3 regions of the Enterobacter oligotrophicus genome follow, and region 2 is predicted to be linked to each of the others. Evidence: predicted binding sites of a transcription regulator. Region 2 holds the regulator's gene; each other region holds the start of a gene.
The links. Region 2 encodes CRP, which controls carbon source genes, mostly activating them, when cyclic AMP is high. Its sites were predicted from a motif close to ATGTGANNNNNNTCACAT; they were not measured.

Region 1: the regulator CRP is predicted to act here: its motif matches at 1,192-1,209, upstream of ldtB (L,D-transpeptidase).
Region 3: the regulator CRP is predicted to act here: its motif matches at 3,896-3,913, upstream of EoCCA6_RS12685 (glutathione S-transferase).

Annotation. Positions count from the first base shown of each region.
Region 1 covers NZ_AP019007.1:3,979,387-3,984,961, reverse strand. Annotated here, with positions in the region: gene EoCCA6_RS19090 (HindIII family type II restriction endonuclease) at 1-403, opposite strand, end outside; gene EoCCA6_RS19085 (helix-turn-helix domain-containing protein) at 445-738, opposite strand; gene ldtB (L,D-transpeptidase) at 1,310-2,230, shown strand; gene EoCCA6_RS19075 (GntR family transcriptional regulator) at 2,273-2,989, opposite strand; gene EoCCA6_RS19070 (PTS sugar transporter subunit IIC) at 3,006-4,328, opposite strand; gene EoCCA6_RS19065 (glycoside hydrolase family 1 protein) at 4,380-5,575, opposite strand, start outside.
Region 2 covers NZ_AP019007.1:2,052,731-2,058,305, reverse strand. Annotated here, with positions in the region: gene EoCCA6_RS10005 (YccS/YhfK family putative transporter) at 1-1,671, opposite strand, end outside; gene crp (cAMP-activated global transcriptional regulator CRP) at 1,728-2,360, opposite strand; gene EoCCA6_RS09995 (OsmC family protein) at 2,672-3,076, shown strand; gene EoCCA6_RS09990 (phosphoribulokinase) at 3,163-4,032, opposite strand; gene EoCCA6_RS09985 (YheU family protein) at 4,063-4,281, opposite strand; gene EoCCA6_RS09980 (hydrolase) at 4,278-5,300, opposite strand; gene mdcA (malonate decarboxylase subunit alpha) at 5,528-5,575, shown strand, end outside.
Region 3 covers NZ_AP019007.1:2,644,807-2,650,381, reverse strand. Annotated here, with positions in the region: gene selB (selenocysteine-specific translation elongation factor) at 1-1,565, opposite strand, end outside; gene selA (L-seryl-tRNA(Sec) selenium transferase) at 1,562-2,947, opposite strand; gene EoCCA6_RS12685 (glutathione S-transferase) at 3,051-3,659, opposite strand; gene EoCCA6_RS12680 (PTS mannitol transporter subunit IICBA) at 4,172-5,575, shown strand, end outside.

The DNA of each region.
Region 1 (5,575 bases), 1.9 Mb from region 2:
AACCCATTCGAATAGCCCACTCATTCACCATTGCTTCAACTAATTTAGAGTAAAGTGTCTCCTGGCTTGAGTCAGCTTTATATATTTCGGGTATATAACCAGTATGACACAGTAAAAATGAGAAATCCTTTAAAGATAACGATCTCAACTGGGCAGAAAATTTTGTCGCAATCACATTAGTATTAGGAGCAAAATCCCAATTTAAATGCTCCTTTTGAATATAATTTTGTATATATTCATAACTATTAAAACGATTACTATAACCTGCATAATAATCACTAAACCAATGAGCTATAGATTTATTTATATGACCGACCTGGCCTTTTTCTGATAGCGCCTCAAACTCCAAATCATCATCTTGAGCTAAAGGCGGGATCTTCACCATTTTTACTACTTTCATCATGATTCATTCCTGTGATTATTATAAATTAGAATTTTACTTATTCAGTCCTCGTCTTTATCAGAAAGTAGAAATGTCTTTCTTTCTGATTCACTTAATTCACTCCATTTTAAAATCACCTGTGCCAGATCGTCTTCCTGTGTATAAAAGTAGGAAACGGGAACTTGCAGCACCTTCGCTAATCTATTAGCCATTTCGTAATCAGGCGCGTGCTTTCCTCTCTCATATTGGTTCATTCTTGCACTGGCTGAAGCCTCATCAATGCCAGCAAGTATCCCCAGTTTTTCCTGGGAAAGCCCTGCCCTAAGACGTGCTTCTTTCAGCCTTTTTATAAGCATAAAAACCTCAGCCCAATTCTTTCACTAAGATTTTCTTAGTTTATAGATACAATTTCACTAAGGATTACTTAGCAAAGGCACGATGATGCAAGATCATCATTTAAGGCTAACAATATAATTATCAATAGATTAGCAAATATACCCTTTACTTAAAGGATATTTTAAACCGCATCTGGCTCCTGCTAAACCGATTGTAAGTGCCCATGATAAACTCTCTACCGTTCCCATCACGCTTCAGCGCTCATGCGGAGAATGAACTCACAGGCATATGCGCCTGGCTACGAGCCAGTGCTCCAATTTTGCTTATGTGTCAAAAATCGAGGAGAGTGTGACGTTGCTGATAACTAACACGGAGATGGCAGTGAAAGTGCGATAAACACAGCCTTATGCCACAATTCCGAATTGAGATCCCGTGTTGCGACTATCCACTAAACTTTAACAAATTCGAAAAAAATGTGATTTCGTACACATCTGAATTCCCTGTTAGCGGGAATGCACATATAATGCGCTCCCATCACAGATTCAGACTTATTCAACCAATCGCCAGAGTGGCTCAGATACCTCGCACAACATGAACATGAAATTAACAACGCTTTTTGCGGCGGCGTTAGCCGTAGTAGGTTTTTGTAAGACCGCGTCTGCGGTGACGTATCCCCTGCCGACAGACGGTAGCCGTCTGGTGGGTCAAAACCAGGTGGTGATTGTGCCGGAAGGCAACTCTCAGCCACTGGAATACTTCGCTGCACAGTACCAGCTCGGTCTGTCTAACATGCTGGAAGCCAACCCAGGCGTTGACCCGTATCTGCCAAAAGCCGGTACGGTGCTGAACATTCCTCAGCAGTTGATCCTGCCGGATACCGTACATGAAGGTATCGTGATCAACAGCGCGGAAATGCGTCTGTACTACTACCCGAAAGGCACCAACACCGTGATCGTGCTGCCAATCGGTATCGGCCAGTTGGGCAAAGACACCCCGCTGAACTGGACGACCAAAGTGGAGCGTAAGAAAGCAGGCCCAACCTGGACCCCAACGGCCAAAATGCACGCAGAATACATCGCGGCGGGTGAACCGCTGCCGGCCGTTGTGCCTGCAGGCCCGGATAACCCTATGGGTCTGTACGCGCTGTACATTGGTCGTCTGTATGCCATCCACGGCACTAACGCTAACTTCGGTATCGGCCTGCGCGTCAGCCACGGCTGTGTGCGTCTGCGTAACGACGACATCAAGTTCCTGTTCGAAAACGTGCCGGTCGGCACCCGCGTCCAGTTCATTAACGAACCGGTTAAAGCGACCTCCGAACCGGACGGTAGCCGTTACATCGAAGTACACAACCCGCTGTCCACCAGCGAAGACCAGATTAACAACAACGAAATCGTACCGATTAATCTGACCAGTGCGGTACAGACCGTCACCTCTCAGCCGGATGTCGAAACGGCCGTGGTTGATCAGGCGATTCAGAACCGTTCCGGTATGCCGGTGCGTTTGAATTAATCGCGAAACATTAAAAAAGCGGGCTTCGATGCCCGCTTTTTTTTATCCGTTATTCACGATCACGATCCCGCCGTGGTCGTACCGATAGTGGCAGTGGGCATACTCCAGCGGCGTACCATCTTCAAGATAGATCACCTGCTCCACCTCCAGCACCGGATCGCTTTGCTCGCAAATCAGGTGCTGCATATCCAGCGCATTCGGCTTTAACGCGCGCACTACGCGATAGGAGCCCATAATTTTCAACCCCAGCGTCTCCTGAACGTACTGAAATACCGAGCCTTCAAGGTGGCTTTTATTCAGACCAGGCACCAGGTTGAGCGGCATCACCGTGGAATCCAGCGACATCGGCTCGCCGTTTAGCAGGCGCAGACGAATGAAATCATAGATCGGTGTATCCGCATTTATCATCAGCGAGGCCTGCTCTTTCTCGTTCGGGAAGCGCAGCTCGAAATGGACCACCTGACTGCTTACCGTCCCCAGATGTTCCCAGGTTTTCGTCGCGCCAAAATAGTCGCTGCCGGAGAGATCCCACTGCGACAATTGCAGGAAGTTTTTTCGAATAAAGGTTCCCTGCCCCTGACGGGTATAAACCAGCCCTTCAACGATCAACTGGCGCATCGCCTGCTGAATGGTCATCCGGCTGGTACTGAACTCCGCCGCCAGCGCAAACTGGTCCGGCAGCGGTTCATTGGCGGCATATTGCTGGCTGATAATGCGTTTTTTAATTTCCCGCGCTATGGTGATGTACTTCGCCGCCATCGTCCTTCCCTTCTGATTAGTTTGCTGTCCCGCTATTTTTCAATGCCACTCTCTCGGCTATTTTGAGGAAAGGCAGGTAGAAGAATACACCAAATGTAATGATTGCCAACTGCACCACCACTGCCCGCCAGTCCCCCGCCGTCGCCAGCCAGGCGCTAAGAACGGGCGGTGTGGTCCATGGGATCATCACCACACAGCGCGACATCAACCCCAGCGTGGTGCAGAGCCAGGCAAAATAGATACCAATGGCAGGCAACAGCACAAACGGGATCATTAGCGGCAGGTTAAAGACAATCGGCAGGCCGAAAATTACCGGCTCGTTAATGTTAAACAGACCCGGTGCCAGCGATAAGCGCGCCACCTGCTTCGCCGATTGTTGCCGCGAGAAGATAAAAATGGCAATCAGCAGCGAGATGGTACTGCCGGTGCCGCCCACCATACCAAACGTCGGCACAAAGATATTATTAATGATATGCGGAATCGGCTGACCGTTGGCGAAGGCCAGCATATTTTCGTTAGTGTTAATCAGCAGGAGCGGCTCCAGAACCACGCTGTTAACCACCGACTGATGAATACCGAGCGTGAACAGGAAGTTACCAAAGCTGTAAATGAAAATCGTCCCCGGCAGGCTGGTATTAATCAGCCGCAGCGGTTGTTGAATAAACGTGGTGATCAGATGGATTAAATCCGTATGCAACACATTTGCCAGCACTGCCGCCAGCACCGCAAACAGAGAAAGCGTGAGAATGGTCGGGATCAGCGCGGTAAAGGATTTGCTTACCGCCGGAGGCACATTTTCCCCCAGTGAGATGTGCAGCGCCCTGAGCCGCGAAATGGCGATAAACAGCTCTGTTGAAAGTAACCCAATCAGCACCCCGGCGAAAATGCCGGTGGAGCCGATATTGGCGAATGTCAGCACTTGCGTAACGTTGACCGCCGCATCGCTGCCGACGGGCGTCAACTGCAGGCGCATCGGCATCATGATAATAAAGCTGCTGACGGCGATAACCACTGCCGAGACCGGATTGTCGAAATCTTTGTTACGCGCCAGAGACCAGGCAATCATCGGGGCCAGCAACAGCGCGGCGATGTTCAGCGTGCCGTTGATAATCGCCTCGCCCCACACCTTAAACTGCGTGAGCGTGTCGCCTTCAAAGATCCACGGAAACACCACGTTGTTCACCAGCACCGCTAATCCGGCGAGGATGAAAATCGGCATCACCGTGGCGAAGGCATCGCGCAAGGAGCGAAGATGCACCTGGTTTGCCAGGCGCGCCGAGAACTCTACAAATCTGTCGACAAAGGACTGCATATGCGGTGTTATTTTTGTATCAGACATAGCGGATGTTTCCCATCAATCAGTCACAAAAACGGCCCGGCAGCGTACGGCTTACATCTCGCGTCCGTTGGTATGAATAACCTGTTTCAACCAGGCGTAGCTTTTCTTCGGCACACGCTTTAAGTCTTTCAGGTCATGGTTTTCACGGTTGACATAGACCACACCGTAGCGCTTGCGCATGTCACCCTGCGAGCTGAGAATGTCGATTAAGCCCCAGCCGAGATAGCCAATGACCTCTGCGCCATCCTCGAACATCGCCGCTTTCATGGCGTCGATATGCGCCCGGTGATAGTCGATTCGGTAGGTGTCTTCAATCGGGTTCACGCCGTCCCAGGACTCAATGACCCCGATACCGTTTTCAATCGGGAACACTGGCATGCGCCAGTCGTTGGCGTAGCGGGTGATGATGGTGCGAAAGCCCAGCGGATCGATCTGCCAGTTCCACTCGGTCGCTTTCAGGTACGGGTTGTTCTTCTCGCCGTGCAGCAGGTAATAGTTGACTGGCGTGCCTTCCGGAATAGCGTCACTGTCCAGCGTTTTACTGGCGTAGTAGCTGAAGGCCATGAAGTCATTTTTGGTGCGCGCCAGTAGCGCTAAATCCCCGGCACGATAGATATCGCCAAAACCTTCCTGCTCAACCACCGCCATCACTGCCGGGCTGTAACCCTGGCCGGCAAAGACGCGCAGCAGGTTCTGGTTGAGGAATTCGTCATACTGCTGGGCGCAAAAGATATCGCGCGGTTTGCAGGTGGCCGGGTAGATCAGCTGGTGCGCCAGCATACCGCCCATCAGTTGGCCCGGTTTGGTCTGGTGCAGATACTCGGTCAGCGCCATATGCGCCACCATCGCATGGTGCTGCAGCTCGTACAGCTCGCGCAGGGTTTTCTCCCCTTTCATATAACCGGAAATACGGAACGCTTCCGACATATGGAAGATGTTCTGCTCGTTGAAGGTCAGCCAGTACTTCACACGGTCGCCGAAGCAGTCGATCATCTTTTTGCCGTAGCGGATAAAGGCCTCCATCACGCGACGATCGTTAAAGCCGTTGTACTCCTGCGCCAGCGCCAGCGGCATATCAAAGTGATAGAGACAGATCATCGGCTCGATGCCGCGGGCAATGAGATCGTCGATAAAGCGGTCATAAAACGCGATGCCTTCGTCGTTGAACTCGCCGTCGCCCTGCGGGCAGACGCGGCTCCATGAGATCTGGAAGCGGTAGCAGTTCATGCCCAGATCCTGCATCAGGT
Region 2 (5,575 bases):
GTTAAACAGGGCGTTATGTGCCTGGTTGACCTTCATGCGCTGATACGCCAGCGGGGAGGGCTGCGGGTCGTCGCTAAGGATTAAGCGGATCGCCTGCTGATCGGCCTCCAGCGCGTCGTGGGCGTTCTGCCTGAGCAACCCGCTCTGCCACTGCGGCCACAGCCAGACCATACCGCCAAAGGCGATCAGGCAGCCAATCAGCGTATCAACCAGACGGGCGATAATAAACTGCTCGCCGTTGAGCGTCAGCAGTTGCAGGGTATACACCGCCGTGACTGTAAAGCCCACCATCGCCCAGCCGTAATTTTTACGGATAATCAGATAGCTGACCATCGTTATCGCCAGCATACCCACCAGCGTATAGCCTTCAGGCACGTGGAAGTGCAGCGTCACGCCCGCAATAATCAGCCCCGCCATCGTTCCGCCTGCCCGATGCAGTATGCGTACCCGCGTGGCTCCGTAGCCGTTCTGGGTCACAAACAGTACCGTCATTAAAATCCAGTACGGCTTCGGCAGGTGCAGCGCCATGCCCATCAGGCTGGCGATGCTGAGCATCACGCTTATCCGCGCGGCGTTGCGCAGGGCAGCAGATTTCAGTGAAAGGTAGCTTTTCAGCGCGGGCAGCAGCGGCAGACGCTTCTGTTTATCGGCCATCAGGTCGCGAGGGTAAAGTGGCCGCTGGGTGCGCAACACGCGGGCGATGCGGCTGAAGTGCCAGGCGGCAAACTGCCCGACCGGGTTTTCCGGGTGCTGACGGGCGATTTTCTCCAGCGCGCCGAGCTGTTTGTCCATGGTAAATCGCGTCGGGTAGCGGTGATACAGAATATCGTCCGCCAGTACCCGCAGGCGCGCAGAAACGGTCTGCGCGTTCCAGCGGATCACCGCTTCGGCGTGGCTGCGTTCCACCAGCTTCTGCACTTCCTCCGGGTGATGCAGGCTCACGGAGATATGCTCCTGTAAATCCAGCCCCACCTGGAAGGTACGCAGCAGCCGCTTGTAATCATGGTTTTTATTGGCGGCCAGCATGTGTAATTGCTGATAGCACTGGCTTATCAGATCGACCACTTTTTGCTGACGTGCCAGCAGCGGCGGCAGTGATTTTTCCGGATCGGTGTGCTGGGTAAGCAGGGTATATTTGGCTTCGCAGTAATCTGCAAGCTGCACATAGAGCAGGCTCAGGGATTCGCGCAGCGGTTGTTCGCGCCACAGCCAGAACCAGAACCAGTTAAACAGCCCGTACCACAGCGTGCCGAGGGCGTAGATCAGCAGCGGTTCCCACACCGGCATATTGCCCGCAAGGCTCAGAGTGAAGATGGCGGCAATCAGCGAAGCGGGGAGTAACCGGGCATGCAGCGAGCTGATTTCGGCGGTCACGCCGAGCGTCATCGCCAGCACGGTCAAAATCAACGGCAGCGGAATATCGCGGGCAAGCAGGAGCTGTACGGCGAGGCTACAGCCTGCGAACAGGCAGCCACCAATAATCAGACGTTTGAAAAAACGCTTATGCGGCGTATCCAGACCGGCAATGTTGCAGCAGGCGGGAACGAGAGAAAACAGCAGACCCTGCTGGAGATGTCCGAGGATCAGACCCACAGCCACGGGAAGACACAACACCAGCGTTTGTCGCAGTGCGTAGTTAACTTCCGGGTGATAAATCAGCCTGCGCCACATGGGAATAGAGACAAAAACGGCGTGCCACCTTGCGATGGCACGCCGTTTGGCCGGAATTAACGGGTTCCGTAAACCACGATAGTTTTACCGTGGGCAGAGATCAGGTTCTGGTCTTCCAGCATTTTCAGGATACGGCCCACTGTTTCGCGGGAGCAACCGACGATCTGACCAATTTCCTGACGGGTAATTTTAATTTGCATGCCGTCAGGGTGGGTCATGGCGTCTGGCTGTTTCGCCAGGTTCAGCAGCGTCTGCGCGATACGGCCGGTAACGTCCAGGAAGGCGAGGTTACCCACTTTCTCAGACGTGACCTGCAGACGGCGAGCCATCTGGGAAGAAAGACGCATCAGGATGTCCGGGTTAACCTGGATCAACTGACGGAATTTCTTGTAGGAAATTTCAGCCACTTCACATGCTGTTTTTGCACGAACCCAGGCGCTACGTTCCTGGCCCTCTTCAAACAGGCCCAGTTCACCGATGAAATCGCCCTGGTTCAGATAAGAAAGGATCATCTCTTTCCCTTCTTCATCTTTGATCAGCACTGCCACCGAGCCTTTAACGATGTAATACAACGTTTCGGCTTTTTCACCCTGGTGAATCAGAGTGCTTTTCGATGGGTACTTATGAATGTGGCAATGAGACAAGAACCATTCGAGAGTCGGGTCTGTTTGCGGTTTGCCAAGCACCATGCGCTGTTATCCTCTGTTATAAGCTGTCACCAGAGTCATAAGATGCATCCGGACTCTGGGGTTGCAATCGAATTCTTACCCATACCCTGGGAAGTCGGCTGTCGTAACGTTTCGCAGCCAGTAAAGTTTGATGTCCTCTGCATACATGTGTAACGTCAATGTATTACTGTAGCATCCAGAGTGTTTTAGCATAGCTTTAGCCGCGTGTCTCCTGGTGTCTCGCTTCAGCATGATGCAGGTCGCCTTCCGTTGCGAGAAATGTAACGCGCGCGTAATCTGTCACCAAAAATGCAACGTTGGAGTTAATGAATATGCAAGCGCGTGTAAAGTGGGTTGAAGGGTTAACGTTCCTGGGCGAGTCCGCTTCAGGACACCAGATTTTGATGGACGGGAACTCCGGCGACAAAGCCCCAAGCCCGATGGAGATGGTGCTGATGGCGGCGGGCGGATGCAGCGCAATCGACGTGGTGTCGATTCTGCAAAAAGGCCGCCACAATGTGACCGATTGCGAAGTCAAACTCACGTCTGAACGCCGCGAAGAGGCACCGCGCCTGTTTACGCACATTAATCTGCACTTTATTGTTACCGGCAAGGAGCTGAAAGATGCGGCGGTATCACGCGCGGTGGATCTTTCTGCGGAGAAATACTGCTCTGTGGCGTTAATGCTGGAGAAAGCGGTAAAAATCACCCATTCGTATGAAGTGATCGAGGCTTAAAACAAAGCCCGGTGGCGCTGCGCTTACCGGGCCTACAACTGCACGAACGTAGGCCGGATAAGCGAAACGCCATCCGGTAACAGGCGTCACGCGATCTGCTTTCCTTCCATCAACCGCTGCACCAGCGGTGTCATAATTAACTCCATCGCCAGCCCCATTTTCCCGCCCGGCACCACCAATGTATTCATGTGAGAAATAAACGAGCCCTGCAGCATCGCCAGCAGCCAGGGGTAATCGATATCTTCGAGATTGCGGAAATGGATCACCACAAAGCTCTCATCCAGCGACGGGATACTTTTGGCGGCGAACGGGTTAGAGGTGTCCACCGTCGGCACGCGCTGGAAGTTAATGTGGGTACGGGAGAACTGCGGCGTGAGGTAGTTGATGTAATCTTCCATGGAGCGTACCACCGAATCCATCACCGCTTCACGCGAATGGCCGCGCTCGCTCATGTCACGCGTCAGCTTCTGTATCCACTCGAGGTTAACGATCGGCACTACGCCGACCAGCAGATCCACATGGCGCGCCACGTCGTGCTGTGGCGTGACCACGCCGCCGTGTAGCCCTTCATAAAACAGCACGTCGGTCGGTTCCGGCAGCGGCTGCCAGGGCGTGAACGTCCCCGGCACCTGGTTCCAGGGAACGGCTTCATCGTAGGTATGCAGGTATTTACGGGATTGCCCTTTACCGCTCTGACCGTATTCAGCGAAGGTTTGCTCCAGCAGGCCGAAATCATTGGCCTCCGGGCCGAAATAGCTGATGTGTTTACCCAGATCGCGCGCCTTGCGGATGGCCATGTCCATCTCCGGGCGCGTGTAGCGGTGAAAGCTGTCGCCTTCGACCTCTGCCGCCCGTAAATTCAGCTGGGCGAAAATCTTGCGAAAGGCGAGGCTGGTGGTGGTGGTTCCCGCACCACTCGAACCCGTTACGGCAATAACCGGATGTCTGGCAGACATAGCAACTCCCTGACTGGAAAGGTTTTAAGCTCAGCCGTGAAACGCGTTGCGGGGCATGATATTGACTGTCTCATGCAGTTCGGACCACACCAGCACCACGTCGCCGCTTTTGAGCTGGCGCTTCACATCGCTGACCTTTTGCTCAAGCGAACGTTCATGTTCACCATAATCGGTGCCTTCACGTAATACAAAACTTTCAATCAGATTATCGAGCGTTTCGGGAGCCAGATCCTGCCAGGGAATAATCATTGTTTACCGTCCAGATAAGCCGTTAACCAGTCAGGAATGCGCGTTTCCAGCCACATTTTGGGTCGACGCAGCGTGCCGCCAACGAAGCCGACGTGTCCGCCGTATTCCGTAAGTTGATACTGCACGTTTGCCGGTAAATGGTCGGGTGCCGGAATAGAGTGGTGATCCATAAACGGGTCATCTTTGGCGTGGATAATCAGCGTCGGCTTTGTGATTTGGTTCAATAACGGCATCGCGCTGCACTGACGGTAGTAGTCAATGGCATCCGCAAAGCCGTGGATCTTCGAGGTGATCAGATCGTCAAACTCGCGCAGACGCTTCACGCGCTTGAGCTGTTGCAGGCTGACGGGCAATGTATCCGGATACGCCTTAAGTTTGCGAGCCGCGTTGGCTTTCAGCAGGTTAAGAAGGTAGCGCTGATACACCCGTGAAAACCCTTTTTCCATATGGTAGCTGCACTGCTCCAGCATAAACGGCGCGGAAACAATTACCGCCGCCTCCAGCGGCACCGCGTCACCCTCTTTGGCCAGCAGGCAGGCCAGCATGTTGCCCCCCAGCGAGTAGCCCACGGCTGCGGTTGGCACTGTGCCAAAGTTCTCCCTCAGCCAGCATAAAAACCAGGTGCCGTCTTCGGTTTCACCGGAGTGGTAAATGCGTTTCTGGCGGTTCGGCTCGCCGCTGCAGCCGCGAAAATGCATCACCACGCCGAGCCAGCCGCGCGCTTTTGCCGCCTGAATCAACCCGTGTGCGTAAGGGCTATTCAGGCTGCCTTCCAGACCATGAAAAACAACCAGACGCGGTTTATGGCGGGCCTGGTCTGGTGCTTCGCTCCAGGCGAGATCCACAAAATCACCGTCCGGCAACTCAAGGCGTTGCCAGTGTGGGGTGAACTGTAGCTTGCGGCGGATCAGGCGCGGCAGCATGGTCTGCAGGTGCGGGTTAGCCACGCCGCGCATCGGCACGAATCCGGCGCTCTCTTCGGCTGCAATGTCGAAGTCTGATGGAATGATTTGGGTCATAACGGCGATGTAATTATTGTCAGTTATTTACTATACCTTCCGAATTGTACCCCGTTTAGCCCGTTTTTCCGAAACATGAACTGATCCCGATCACAAATCTTTACCCTGATTATTACTCTCAGGCTAATGATTCCACTCTACGCTTAATTGATGCCTTTCTCGCCAGAGCGCACACTTTACTCAACGTTAAGCAAATCAGAATGATGCGCTGAATCAGGAGGTTAATAATGTTATCTGGGCAAACACCCACCCGGCAATGGAACACTCGACGCACA
Region 3 (5,575 bases), 590 kb from region 2:
ACCTGCTCTTCGGTTCCGGTTTCACGCGCAAGATCGCGAACCCACCAGGGTTCATCGTTAAAGAGCGACGACGCTTTTTGCCAGACCGCCTCTTGTTCATCCGTAAAACCAGCTTTGTGATCCGGCAGATGCAGCCAGCCGTGATGACTTTGAATCACGCCGCTTTCACGCATGTTTTCGATGAGCAACAACACCAGCGCGTCGTCTTCCATCGGTAATGCCATGCGCCGCAGGCGTTCGCGCCCTGGGCCTGGTTCATCCTGATGCTGCTCGTGGTATGTAGCAAGCGTGTCCAGCACTTTGCACTGCCAGCGTGCCGCAACGGGCGCATTCAGCAGGCTGTACCCGGCCTGGATAAAACCAGGCTCCTGAGTCAGAAGACGTAGCCCATCGCCGCTCAGCTGGCGCGCCCATGCAAAATCAGCGAGATTCACGGCACCACGCTCAAGATGGACCCGCAACGCGGCCTTATCATCGCTGGCCTGGGCCAGCGCCGCCAGCCACTGCAAATATTCAGGCTTGCGCTTGCCACGGCGTGGCGGATTGAGCGTCACCACGCGTGCCCCGGCCAGCGTTTCCCGCGCCGAGATATCGCGCAGCACCAGACGATCGTTATCCGCAAGCCAGAGCGGAGAATCGAACACCAGTTCAGCAAGATCGTTTTCCAGCAGCGACACGCGCCCGGTGATATGGCTGGCTGCGTGGTGAATATGCAGCGGCTGCCATTGGGTCAGAGGGATATGCGTCTGCAGGGAGACGATGACCCGCTCAGATGGCTCTGGCGGTGCGTCAGCCAGCAGCCAGTCGCCACGGCTGAGCCTCTCTTTTTCGGCATCGCCTGCAATATTGAGCGCGATACGTTGCCCGGCGTGAGCCTGCTCCACCGGCTGGTTCTGTGCATGGAGACCACGCACGCGCATCGGTTTGTTGACGCCCGTCAGCCATAGCGTATCGCCCACGTGCACTTCACCGCTCAGTGCCGTGCCAGTTACAACCAGGCCAGCACCTTTGACGGTAAACGCCCTGTCGATCGCCAGGCGGAAGCTGTGATGGCTGGCATGTTCACGCGATGTGAGGTGCTGTAAATGGTCGCGAAGTGCATCAATCCCGCGCCCTTCCGTTGCTACGGTGACAAAAAGCGGCGCATCGGCAAAACCATATTCCCGCAAAGTCGCCTGCACCATTTCGCACACCGCGTTAATGCGCGCCTCATCCACGCGGTCAGCTTTGGTAAGCGCGACGGTCAGTTGCGGATTGCCCGTTAGTTGCAGGATCGCCAGATGTTCACGCGTTTGCGCCATCACACCGTCATCACACGCCACCACCAACAGCGCGTGATCAATACCGCCCACGCCCGCCAGCATATTGGAAAGAAATTTTTCGTGGCCGGGCACGTCGATAAAGCCCAGCACGCGGCCATCGGGTTGCGGCCAGTAGGCATAACCCAGGTCGATGGTCATGCCGCGTTTTTTCTCTTCCGGCAGGCGATCGGCATTCACGCCCGTAATGGCCTGCAATAAGGTGGTTTTTCCGTGGTCAACGTGACCGGCGGTGGCAATAATCATTTCGACAGCATCTCCAGAAACTGCTTTTCATCTTCAAGGCAGCGCAAATCCAGCCACATGCGACCATCGTAAATACGACCGATAACGGGCGTCGGCAATGCCCGCCAGCGGGCCGACAGCGCCTCAAGCTGGCTGCCACGTCCATCGCGCGGCGTAAACGTTAGCGCTTCGCTCGGCAGCCTGTCCACCGGCAGCGAGCCGCTACCAATCTGTGACTGGCAGGGTTCCACGCGAACGTCAAAATCTGGGTAATGCGGCGTGACCTGCGGCAGCAATAATTCGCCCTGCGCGCGAATCGAGGCGGCATCACGCGTTAACAGACGCAGCGTTGGCAGGCGTTCCGCCAGCTTCTCCGGGTGGAGATAAAGTCTCAGGGTCGCTTCCAGTGCGGCGAGCGTCATTTTATCGGCACGCAGGGCGCGTTTCAGCGGATGCTGTTGTAGCTGGGCAATCAGATCTCGCTTACCGACAATAATCCCCGCCTGCGGCCCACCCAGCAGTTTGTCGCCGGAAAAACTCACCAGGCTCACACCAGCGGCAATCATCTCCTGCACCATTGGCTCTTTCGGCAGACCGTACTGGCTTAAATCCACCAGCGAACCGCTGCCGAGATCGGCAATCACCGGCACATTCAGTTCATGCCCGATCGCGGCCAGTTCAGCCTCTTCCACCGCTTTGGTAAAGCCTTCGATGTGGTAGTTGCTGGTGTGTACCTTCATCAGCAACGCGGTGTTTTCGTTCACCGCGGCGCGATAATCTTTCGCATGGGTACGGTTGGTGGTGCCCACTTCGTGCAGCGTGCAGCCCGCCTGGCGCATAACGTCCGGGATGCGAAACGCACCGCCAATCTCCACCAGCTCACCACGTGAAACGACGACCTCTTTACCACCCGCCGTGGCAGCCAGCATCAGCAGCACTGCTGCGGCGTTGTTATTCACAATGCAGGCGTCTTCTGCACCGGTCAGTTGACAGAGTATATCTGCCAGCGCCCTGTCACGATGGCCGCGTCCGGCACCGTCGAGATCGTACTCCAGCGTAACCGGTGAGCGCATGGCCTGTGTCACCGCAGCCACTGCCTCTTCGGCCTGCTGCGCCCGTCCCAGGTTGGTATGTAACACCGTCCCCGTCAGATTGATCACCGGACGCAGGGCACCTTGCGCGTTCGCAGACAGCCGCCGTTCCGCCTCTTGCCCCCAGCCTGCACACCAGCCCGGCAGCGCGTTTTCTGTCTGGATATGCAGGCGGGCTTCGTCCTGCAACTGGCGCAGCACGTCGACCGTGGCGGTATGACCAAAGCGCGCCAGCACGGTAAGGAAGTCAGGCTCACGAAGAAGGCGATCGGTAGCAGGAATTTGGCTGTAGAGCGAGTGATGAGTAGTCATGAAAGCGCCTGGCGAGTAAATATCATCCCCCCTCCCGACGGGAGAGGGAGTCAACATGAGGAGGGATTGTACAGCCTCCGGCCATGAAGTGTTATAACCCGAATCAAGCCTTTGGCGGTTCGGTACGGGCAAAACTTTCGCGCTGGAAGAGCGTCTCCGCCAGCTTCACCAGCAACGGGCGCTCAACGCACCAGCCAGGAGAGACGCGACGGAAATTGAGGTAGCCGATGGCGCAGGCGATGGCAATCGTCGCCAGGTTCACGTCATCATTCTGGATGTTGCCGTCCCGGATTAATTGTTCGCACCTGTCCAGGCTACGGCTGATTTTCTCACGCTGGCGCAGAAGCTCGGTTTCCGACTGCTGGGCTGCTGGTCTGGCCTGCTCGCGCACGGAGGCAAGCGCTGCATCCATAATGCCATCGGCCAGAGCTTCAATTTGCTTTAACGCCAGCGCAGCTTTTGGCTCTTGCGGCAGCATAGCCGGAGCGATATCAAGAAGCTCGATATACTCTGCAATGATGGGGGAATCAAACCAGTATTCACCGTCGTCTGCCACCAGCGCTGGCACTTTCCCCAGCGGGTTGTACTGCGCAACGCCATTCTCTGCGTTATAAGGCTGTTCATTCACGAATTCAAATTCAATCCCTTTCTCCAGCAGAAGGATCGAGATTTTACGCACGAAGGGACTGGTGTAACTGCCGATGAGTTTCATTGCTTATCCTTGATGTCCACAAAGAGGTCAGTATGGATCAAGCGATGAAAAAAGGCAGGTTTATGCTTTTCGCTATACCACATTAGAGAGATGTTTTAGTTAAGTTAACGGTGTTGCTTTCTTTCATTCTGCGTTGACCGTAAAGCAGAAGTTGTTGGCGATCACATCCGGAGAATTCTGCATCAAAATATTTTGTGAATTCAGTCACAATCCAGAAACAAACCAACGACATTCAAATGTGACATTAATCACAAAACAAGGGGCTTTCTGGCTTATTTCTGACCGTTGTATTTTTTTTACGCACCAGATATGTGATCAACATCACATCAATAATCACCCCACCCCCTACATTTACGTGACTAAGATCACACAAATTTCCGGTGTCTGGACAGTTGAACGATTCAGTGCCAGATTTCACAGCATCAGAACAGGGCCCGGCTACCTCTGCCGCCGCACATTAACGATAAACCTCGGGCCGCAAGCCTAAGCGTAAACATAAGAAGGGGTGTTTTATGTCATCCGATTTCAAGATCAAAGTTCAAAGCTTTGGTCGTTTCCTCAGCAACATGGTGATGCCAAATATCGGCGCGTTTATCGCGTGGGGTATTATCACTGCATTGTTCATTCCGACAGGGTGGTTGCCTAACGAAACGCTGGCGAAGCTCGTTGGCCCAATGATTACCTACCTGCTGCCTCTGCTCATCGGTTATACCGGTGGTCGTCTGGTGGGCGGTGACCGTGGTGGCGTAGTGGGTGCCATCACAACGATGGGTGTGATCGTCGGCGCGGATATGCCGATGTTCCTCGGTGCCATGATTGCCGGTCCTCTGGGCGGCTGGGCGATTAAGAAATTCGACGTCTGGGTTGATGGTAAAATCAAATCCGGCTTCGAAATGCTGGTGAACAACTTCTCTGCGGGCATCATCGGGATGATCCTCGCGATTCTGGCGTTCCTCGGCATTGGTCCTGCGGTTGAAGTGCTGTCCAAAATTCTGGCTGCGGGCGTTAACTTCATGGTTGCGCACGACATGCTGCCGCTGGCGTCTATCTTTGTTGAACCGGCGAAAATCCTGTTCCTTAACAACGCCATCAACCACGGTATCTTCTCACCGCTGGGTATTCAGCAGTCTCATGACCTCGGCAAGTCCATCTTCTTCCTGATTGAAGCCAACCCTGGTCCGGGTATGGGCGTTCTGCTGGCGTATATGTTCTTTGGTCGCGGCAGCGCGAAGCAGTCTGCGGGCGGTGCGGCTATCATCCACTTCCTGGGCGGTATCCACGAAATTTACTTCCCATACGTGCTGATGAACCCACGTCTGATCCTGGCCGTTATCCTCGGTGGTATGACTGGCGTATTCACCCTGAGCGTGCTGAACGGCGGCCTGGTTTCCCCGGCCTCTCCAGGCTCCATCCTGGCTGTTCTGGCGATGACGCCGAAAGGTGCTTACTTCGCTAACATCGCGGCAATCTGTGCGGCAATGGCGGTCTCCTTCGTCGTCGCGTCTATTCTGCTGAAAACCAGCAAAGTGAAAGAAGACGACGACATCGAAGCAGCAACCCGTCGTATGCATGACATGAAAGCTGAATCCAAAGGCGCAACGCCGCTGGCGGCTGGCGATGTCTCTAACGACCTGAGCCACGTGCGTAAAATCATCGTTGCCTGCGACGCCGGTATGGGTTCCAGTGCAATGGGTGCGGGCGTGCTGCGTAAAAAAGTGCAGGATGCGGGCCTGACCAACATCTCTGTCACCAACAGCGCGATTAACAGCCTGCCGCCGGATGTTGACCTGGTCATTACGCACCGCGATCTGACCGAACGCGCCATGCGTCAGGTGCCACAGGCACAGCACATTTCGCTGACCAACTTCCTCGACAGCGGCCTGTACACCAGCCTGACTGAGCGTCTGGTCGCGGCG